4 regions of the Klebsiella sp. M041 genome follow, and region 1 is predicted to be linked to each of the others. Evidence: predicted binding sites of a transcription regulator. Region 1 holds the regulator's gene; each other region holds the start of a gene.

Region 1 (2,183 bases):
GCAGTTTTCCCGCACCCACATCAACTTCCAGCGCGTGCCGACGGTGGACACCTCCAACCCGTTTGCCGCGAAAGCGATCCCCTCTCTGGACGAGAGCTTTGTGGTGATCCATTTCCGCAATCTGCAGAACATCGACTTCCCCTGGCTGCTGGCGATGCTACAGGGCTCGTTTATTTCGCACATGAACACCCTGGTGGTGCCGGGCGGTAAAATGGGGCTGGCGATGGAGCTTATTATGGCGCCGCTGGTCGAGCGTCTGATGGAAGGCCGAAAGATCGGCTAACAGAAAAAACCCCGGCCAGGCCGGGGTTGAGATCATTCACATCAGCAGGCGAAGACTACGCCTCGATCACTTCATAGGAGTGGGTGATCTTCACCGCTTTTTCCAGCATCAGCGCCACCGAGCAGTATTTCTCTGCCGACAGATCCACCGCGCGGGAGACTGCGGCATCTTTCAGCGCCTTACCGGTGACGATAAAGTGCAGATTAATATGCGTGAACAGGCGCGGCGCCTCTTCCCGACGCTCAGAGGTCAGCTTCACTTCGCAGTTGGTCACGTCGTGACGACCTTTTTGCAAAATGGAGACCACATCGATCGCACTGCAACCGCCCGCCGCCATCAGCACCATCTCCATCGGGCTGGGCGCCTTATCTCCGGAGTTGCCATCCATCAGAATCTGGTGTCCTGACGCGGACTCCCCGATAAAGGTTAACCCTTCAACCCATTTCACACGCGCTTGCATAAAATTTAACTCCAGTATCGCAATATTCCTGTCAGATTACGCGCACATAACAATTCTCGCAACGGAAGGCGACCTGCGTCATGCTGAAGCGAGACACCAGGAGACATGCGGCGAAAGCTATGCTAAAACAGTCTGGATGCTACAGTAATACATTGATGTACTGCATGTATGCAGAGGAGTTCACATTACAGGCTGTCGAAAAATCATCAGCCAGCTTCCCAGGTATAGGGAAACAATACGATTGCATGCCCGGACGCCGTGTAGTGTCGGCGCCCGGAGATAGCTTATAACAGAGGATAACCGCGCATGGTGCTTGGCAAACCGCAAACAGACCCTACCCTTGAATGGTTCTTGTCTCATTGCCACATTCATAAGTACCCATCAAAGAGCACGCTGATCCACCAGGGTGAGAAAGCAGAAACGCTGTACTACATCGTTAAAGGCTCCGTGGCTGTACTCATCAAGGATGAAGAAGGTAAAGAGATGATCCTCTCCTACCTCAACCAGGGCGATTTCATCGGTGAATTAGGCCTGTTTGAAGAGGGTCAGGAGCGTAGCGCCTGGGTACGGGCGAAAACCGCATGTGAAGTGGCCGAGATCTCTTATAAGAAATTCCGTCAGCTGATCCAGGTGAACCCGGACATTCTGATGCGTCTCTCTTCGCAAATGGCTCGCCGTCTGCAGGTGACGTCTGAGAAAGTGGGCAACCTCGCCTTCCTCGACGTGACGGGCCGTATCGCCCAGACGCTGCTGAACCTGGCGAAGCAACCCGATGCCATGACCCACCCGGACGGTATGCAAATTAAAATTACCCGTCAGGAAATTGGTCAGATCGTCGGCTGCTCTCGTGAAACCGTTGGCCGTATTTTGAAAATGCTGGAAGATCAGAACCTGATTTCCGCCCACGGTAAAACTATCGTCGTCTACGGCACCCGTTAAGTTGCTAAGCGGCGTATTGCTCCTGCAGTACGCCGTTTTTGTTTTTCCCTCATGTGGCGCAGGCTGATTTACCACCCGGAAGTCAACTATGCACTGCGGCAAACGCTGGTGCTGTGTCTGCCTGTGGCCATCGGTCTTCTGCTCGGCCATCTCCAGCAGGGGCTCCTGTTTTCCTTAGTTCCCGCCTGCTGCAACATCGCCGGTCTCGACACTCCGCATAAGCGCTTTTTTAAGCGTCTGATTATCGGCGGCTGTCTGTTTGCCGGATGCAGCCTGGTGGTGCAGCTGCTGCTCGCCCAGACCATACCTTTGCCGCTTATTCTCAGCGGCCTGGCGCTATTGCTCGGCGTCACCGCGGAAATCAGTTCGCTGCACGCGCGCCTGCTGCCCGCGTCGCTGATCGCCGCCATCTTTACCCTGAGCCTGGCGGGCAATATGCCCGTCTGGGAGCCGCTGTTGATCTACGCCTTCGGCACGCTATGGTACGGCGTGTTTAACTGG
Region 2 (2,183 bases), on a different contig from region 1:
CACCATCTGCGATCCCTCCTGCAGGCGCGGAGAAACCACATTAGCCAGCTTTAACAGCACCGCGAGAAACAGCATGCCCACCGGCGCCGGCAGACCAATCAGTTTGTGGCCGAGCATCCCCATCATATACAGCAGCACCGCCAGCAGCGCGCCGGAGGCCAGCGTCCCGACGTCGGTTTTACCGCTCACGCCTTCGCTCTCGCCGAGGCTGCGGGTTTCATGGCTGCGGTTCGGCATCAGTTGCCCTTCGCCGGTCAGATGCGGGAAGCGCTTGCCGAGCTGGTTGAGGCAGCCGGAGATGACGATCGCCGTCAGGCTGCCGAGCATCACCATCGGCAACACCCGGCCCAGGGCCACTCCCTGCTCCATATGCATTAGCGCGGCGTAACCCATCGATAGGGGGATCGCCCCTTCGCCTACGCCGCCGGCCATGATCGGCAGCACGATAAAGAAGAACACCTGGAACGGCTCCATGCCCAAGAGCGTGCCGACGCCGATGCCCACCAGCATGCCGACCACCTCGCCGCACAGCATTGGGAAGAAGATCTTCAGGAAGCCCTGAATCAGGGTGGTGCGGTTCATACTCATGATGCTGCCGACGATAATGCAGCAGATATAGAGATAGAGGATGTTGGTGGATTTATAGAATTTGGTGGTGGATTCAACGACCACGTCCGGCAGCAGACCGTAATGGACCAGCGCGGAAGGAATAAAAGTGGCGCAGATCGCCGCCGCGCCGAGTTTTCCCAGCACCGGCAGACGTTTGCCAAACTCGCCGCAGGCGAAGCCAAAGAAAGCCAGCGTAGCCACCATCACCACGATATCGCTCGGCAGTTTACCGCCAAGGCAGTCGAGAGCGATCAGCCCCCCGGCCAGCAGAAACAGCGGCAGCGGGACGATCCCTACCTTCCAGTTATCCATGATGTGCCACCAGCGCTGCCTGAGCGTGGTTTTCGGCGTATTGATCGGTTCAAGGGTTGCAGAGAATGCGTTGTCTGTGGTGCTCATAAATTCAGCCCTGTCGTTATTATTCATTTTCAGCGTAAAGGGACAGCGGCGTCGTTAATGTGAAGCTCCCCGAATTAAAAAAGAAGTTTTAATGGTCATTATGGTTTTTATGGTTTCTATTCGCTGATCCGCGCAGGGGTGATATATCTCTGATTTATTATCGTGGTTTTTATGGTTTTTATTTCCCGCCACGCGTTATTTTCGCCGCGACCACTGGCGACAGCCGGCGCCTGCGCCGCTGATCACAACTTTCCCTTAACATTTACGTCACGTGACAGAAAAATGATAGAGTGCCGGTATGGTGAATACGTCGTCCGGGACCTATGAAATTATCTTTTCAATATAAGCTGTTTATTTCGCTGGTCGCTTTTTTCTCAGTCCTGTTTATCGCGCTGGGTATTTATTATTACTTTGACGCCAGCCGCCAGCTTTATCAGGAAATGAGCGCCCGGGCCAAAATTCAGGCCGAAGAGATAGCCCTGATGCCAAATTTACGTCAGCAGGTCAGCCGGCATGACCCGCAGGCGATTCAGGCGTTTATGCAGCAAATCGCCGCCCATAGCGACGCCAGCTTTATCGTCATCGGTGACCGCCAGGGGATGCATCTGTTTCATTCCGTCCATCCGGAGTGGGTCGGCACGCGGCTGGTCGGCGGCGACAACCAGGCGGTACTGGAGGGAAAGTCCATTACCACCATTCGCAAAGGCGGCCTGGGCGTCTCGCTGCGCAGTAAAACGCCCATCGTCGATGACGCGGGGCGGGTGATCGGCATTGTCTCCGTCGGCTACCTCACCAGCTATCTCGATAGCATTACCCTGAGCAAAGTGATCAATATTTTTATCGCCGCCGTCCTGCTGCTCACCGCCCTGTTTATCTTCTCCTGGTACTTTACCCGCAGCATCAAGAAACAGATTTTTTCGCTCGAGCCGCGGGAGATAGGCCTGCTGGTGCGCCAGCAAAAGGCGATGATGGAGTCGATCTTTGAGGGGGTGATCGTCATCGATCGCCAGCGGCGCATTGAGGTGATTAACCATGCCGCCCGCAGCCTGCTGGGACTCAGCCAGCCCGCCCGTCAGCTGCGCGGCCAGTCCATCGACAGCGTGATTTCCCCGCAGCCCTTTTTCGCCAGCGGCGACATGCTTGAGCGCGACACCCATGATGAGCTGTGCCGCTTC
Region 3 (2,183 bases), on a different contig from region 1:
AACCGAATTCGCGCAGGCGCATAGCCAGTTTCTGGAAGAAGTTGGCCTGGCTGGTATCACGGTCTTCTTTACCGGTGATCACCACCGTCGCCGTCGTGCCCGATGGCCACAGATTCCCCTGCTGGTGGTCAAGGCGAATACGAACCGGCACACGCTGCGCCAGACGCACCCATTCAAGGTTGGAATCCACCGAAGCCATCCCTTTCGAGTCGCTGCTGCTGCTGGCGTTGGTTACCCCCGCAGCGATACTGTCCACCGTGCCTTTAATGGTTTTGCTGCTGCCAAGCGGGGTAATTTCCGCCCGGTATCCAGGGCGGACGCCTTCCAGTTTGGTCTCTTCCAGATAGGCCATGACGTAAAATGTATTCTCTTTGACCAGCGCCACCGCCGTGGAGCCGCGGGTGATAAATTCACCGGTATAGACGTTAAGGTTGGTCACCCAGCCATCCGCGGGGGCGCGAATCTCCGTGCGCTGCAGGTCCAGTCTGGCCAGGTCGCGGCTGGCCACCGCTTTCGCCAGCTGATGCTCAACGGTCTGCAGCACGTTGTTCGCCTGGTCAATCTCTTCCCGCGACATCGCCTGGACGCCAAGCTTATTACGCCGACCGGCTTCGACACGTTTTTCCTGGGCTAAGGTCTGATAGTAGGCGACATCGGCTTCCGCCTGCGCCAGCGCTTTTTGGTAACGAGGTTGGTCAATAACGAACAATACCTGGTCTTTCTTAACCAGTTGGTTATCCTTGACGTTTACCTGGGAAATCAGCCCGGAGACGTCGGGAGCAATGGCCACAATGTCGGCGCTAAAGCGCGCATCCCGCGTCCACGGCGAGGCGGTGTAGTAAACCCAGGCGCGGAAAATCGCCACGAAGGCCAAAATGACCAGTATCACGGTAATAGCGGTACGGAGGATATTTCTTGTTAGTGTTTTCACATCAACCTCAAACGAACAAGCGCGATATCAAATAAAAAAGGCAGCAATATAGCGCCGTATTAAACAGTGCAGGGTGCCAGACAAAATCGTAAATGCCGGTCGGAACCAGCAATCGGTGCACCAGCCAGAAGATGGCCAGCGACAAAAGCAACTCGAAGAAGATCGGCGGAAACGATAAGCCGAAAATCACGATGACAGGAAACAGACTCATGATGACCTTGAATAAGAAGCGTACAGGTAGTGAGCAGATGCGTTTATTATGTAGCTAACAATATATTAACGTAACGATTGCCGCATTATCTACAATGTGTGATCTAAATCACTTTTAAGCCAGAGTGAATAATGGAACGATTAAAGCGCATGTCCGTTTTCGCCAAAGTGGTCGAATTAGGTTCCTTCACCGCAGCGGCCCGCCAGCTTCAGATGAGCGTTTCCTCGATCAGTCAGACCGTCGCCAAACTGGAAGATGAACTGCAGGTGAAGCTGCTCAACCGCAGCACCCGCAGCCTTGGCTTAACGGAAGCAGGTAAAATTTACTATCAGGGCTGCCGTAGGATGCTGTTTGAAGCACAGGATGTCCATGAGCAATTATACGCATTTAACAACACCCCCATCGGAACGCTGCGTATCGGCTGCTCTTCAACTATGGCACAGAATGTTCTGGCGCGCATAACGGCGAAAATGCTGAAAGAATACCCCGGGCTCTCCGTCAATCTGGTCACCGGCATACCTGCGCCGGACCTGATCGCCGACGGTCTTGACGTGGTGATCCGCGTGGGCGCCCTGCAGGATTCCAGTCTTTTTTCCCGCCGTCTGGGCTCAATGCCGATGGTGTTATGCGCCGCGAAAAGCTATCTGGCGCAGGCTGGCAATCCGGAGAAACCGGCCGATCTTGCCGGGCATGCCTGGCTGGAATATAGCGTGCGGCCGGACAATGAGTTTGTCATTATCGCGCCGGAAGGGATCTCAACCCGCCTGACCCCGCAGGGGCGCTTTGTGACCAATGACCCCATGACGCTGGTGCGCTGGCTGACCGCCGGGGTGGGTATCGCCTATGTGCCGTTGATGTGGGCGATCGAAGAGATCAATCGCGGTGAGCTTGAGATCCTGCTGCCGAGCTACCAGTCCGATCCGCGTCCGGTCTACGCCCTGTACACCGAAAAGGATAAACTGCCGCTGAAAGTGCAGGTCTGTATCAATTATCTGACGGAGTATTTTGTCGACGTGGCGAAGATCTATCAGGGGATGCACG
Region 4 (2,183 bases), on a different contig from region 1:
AGGTCTTTGTCAGATGCGCCAGAGACCTGCGCGCAAACCGTTATTCTGTACGTGATGATGAGGAGTCCCATGACCACCAGCCAACCGCGACATCCGGCCTTTTTATCCCTGCAGGGCGGCATTAATTTTCGCGACCTGGGCGGCCAGCGCGCCGCCGACGGACGCCGGGTACGCAGCGGCAAGCTGCTACGCTCCGGTGCGCTAAACCGGCTAACGGCAGAGGATCTCGACCACCTGGATACCCTGCCGCTCAGCCGGGTGCTCGACTACCGCGACCCCGGTGAAGTACAGCGCACGCCGGACAAACTGAGCCCGCTCACCCACTATCTCAACGCGCCGGCCAATCCGCCGATCGGCGAGGTCAACGCGAAGGTCACCGAGCTGAATGCCGCCACCCTTAATGCGCTCAACGGCGAGCAGTTTATGCTGCAACTCTATCGCCAGCTGCCGTTTAACAATCCGGCCTATCGCCAGCTCGCCGCATGGCTGACGACCCCTTTCGACGGCGCCTTGCTGCAACACTGCGCGGTCGGTAAAGATCGCACCGGCGTCGGCTGCGCGTTAACCCTGTTCGCCGTCGGATGCGACAGCGAGACGGTGATGGAGGAGTATCTCCTTACCCATGGCATGCTGACGCAGGTGGAGGCCTGGATGCTGGAGATGCTCGGCAACGACCTGACGCCCCAGGGGCGCCAGAGCCTGGCGGACATCCTGACGGTGAAAGAATCCTATCTCGCCGCCGCGCTGTCGGCCATTCAGCAGCGCTATGGCAATGTCGACGCCTGGCTGGCGGAAGAGTACCAGCTTACCGCCCCGGTCCGCGCGGCGATGCAGGGCCGGCTGCTGGAAGACTAACCCTCGTCGCCCCGAACGCCAGGGCGCGGCAGCCGAGGCGACAGGGAAAAAAATGTGATTTCGTACACATCTGATTTACCTGTTCAGCGGAATGCACATATAATGCGCTCCCATCTACTGTCTCAATCATTAACAAAGGCCTGTGTGGCGTTGATTTCGCACACGACATTAAAAACTATGAAATTATCTACACTCTTAGCGGCAGCCTTCGCCATCGTAGGCTTTTGCAATACAGCGTCTGCTGTCACCTATCCTTTGCCAACCGATGGCAGCCGTTTGGTTGGTCAGAACCAGGTCATCACCATTCCGGATGATAACAAGCAGCCGCTGGAATACTTCGCGGCGAAATATCAGATGGGGCTTTCCAACATGCTGGAAGCCAACCCGGGGGTGGATACCTATCTGCCGAAGGGCGGTAGCGTCCTGAACATCCCTCAGCAGCTGATCCTGCCGGATACCGTCCATGAAGGGATCATCATCAACAGCGCCGAAATGCGTCTGTACTACTACCCGAAAGGCACTAACACCGTGATTGTTCTGCCGATCGGTATCGGCCAGTTAGGCAAAGACACGCCAATCAACTGGACCACCAAAGTCGAACGTAAGAAGGCTGGCCCGACCTGGACGCCGACCGCCAAGATGCATGCGGAATACGCTGCCGCCGGCAACCCGCTGCCAGCCGTCGTACCGGCCGGTCCGGACAACCCGATGGGCCTGTACGCGCTGTATATCGGCCGTCTGTACGCCATCCACGGTACCAACGCTAACTTCGGTATCGGCCTGCGCGTGAGCCATGGCTGCGTACGTCTGCGCAACGATGACATCAAATTCCTGTTTGAGAACGTGCCGGTCGGCACCCGCGTGCAGTTTATCGATGAGCCGGTAAAAGCCACCACCGAGCCGGACGGCAGCCGTTACATCGAGGTTCACAACCCGCTGTCGACCACCGAAGCGCAGTTCCAGGGCGGCGAGATCGTGCCGATCACCCTGACTCAGCCGGTACAGGCGATCACCAGCCAGTCTGATGTCGATCAGAACGTGGTCGAGCAGGCTATCCAGAACCGCTCCGGTATGCCGGTGCGTCTGAACTAAGTTCTGCATGACAAGAAAAACGGCGGGCCTGATGCCCGCCGTTTTTTTTATCGGTGTTGTGCCGGGCTGCGGCTGACGCCTTGCCTGGCGACTGAACCTGACAACACCCTGGCCCTGCTAAGCGCTGCGCCAACCGGGGCCCCCGGTCTAGCCGTTATTCACCAGAATAATCCCGCCGTGGTCGTAGCGATAGTGGCAGTGGGCGTACTCCAGCGGCGTGCCGTCTTCCAGATAGA

The links. Region 1 encodes CRP, which controls carbon source genes, mostly activating them, when cyclic AMP is high. Its sites were predicted from a motif close to ATGTGANNNNNNTCACAT; they were not measured.
Region 2: the regulator CRP is predicted to act here: its motif matches at 1,066-1,083, upstream of AC6CWS_RS04770 (2-hydroxycarboxylate transporter family protein).
Region 3: the regulator CRP is predicted to act here: its motif matches at 1,239-1,256, upstream of aaeR (HTH-type transcriptional activator AaeR).
Region 4: the regulator CRP is predicted to act here: its motif matches at 908-925, upstream of ldtB (L,D-transpeptidase).

What each region holds. Positions count from the first base shown of each region.
Region 1 is NZ_JCAXWU010000016.1:14,213-16,395, forward strand. Features, by position in the region: gene AC6CWS_RS20000 (phosphoribulokinase) at 1-283, shown strand, start outside; gene AC6CWS_RS20005 (OsmC family protein) at 339-743, opposite strand; gene crp (cAMP-activated global transcriptional regulator CRP) at 1,050-1,682, shown strand; gene AC6CWS_RS20015 (YccS/YhfK family putative transporter) at 1,734-2,183, shown strand, end outside.
Region 2 is NZ_JCAXWU010000003.1:183,647-185,829, reverse strand. Features, by position in the region: gene AC6CWS_RS04770 (2-hydroxycarboxylate transporter family protein) at 1-1,008, opposite strand, end outside; gene AC6CWS_RS04765 (ATP-binding protein) at 1,332-2,183, shown strand, end outside.
Region 3 is NZ_JCAXWU010000013.1:147,828-150,010, forward strand. Features, by position in the region: gene aaeA (p-hydroxybenzoic acid efflux pump subunit AaeA) at 1-931, opposite strand, end outside; gene aaeX (p-hydroxybenzoic acid efflux pump operon protein AaeX) at 939-1,142, opposite strand; gene aaeR (HTH-type transcriptional activator AaeR) at 1,274-2,183, shown strand, end outside.
Region 4 is NZ_JCAXWU010000008.1:37,741-39,923, forward strand. Features, by position in the region: partial or broken gene AC6CWS_RS12030 (tyrosine-protein phosphatase) at 1-855, shown strand, start outside; gene ldtB (L,D-transpeptidase) at 1,033-1,947, shown strand; gene AC6CWS_RS12040 (GntR family transcriptional regulator) at 2,095-2,183, opposite strand, start outside.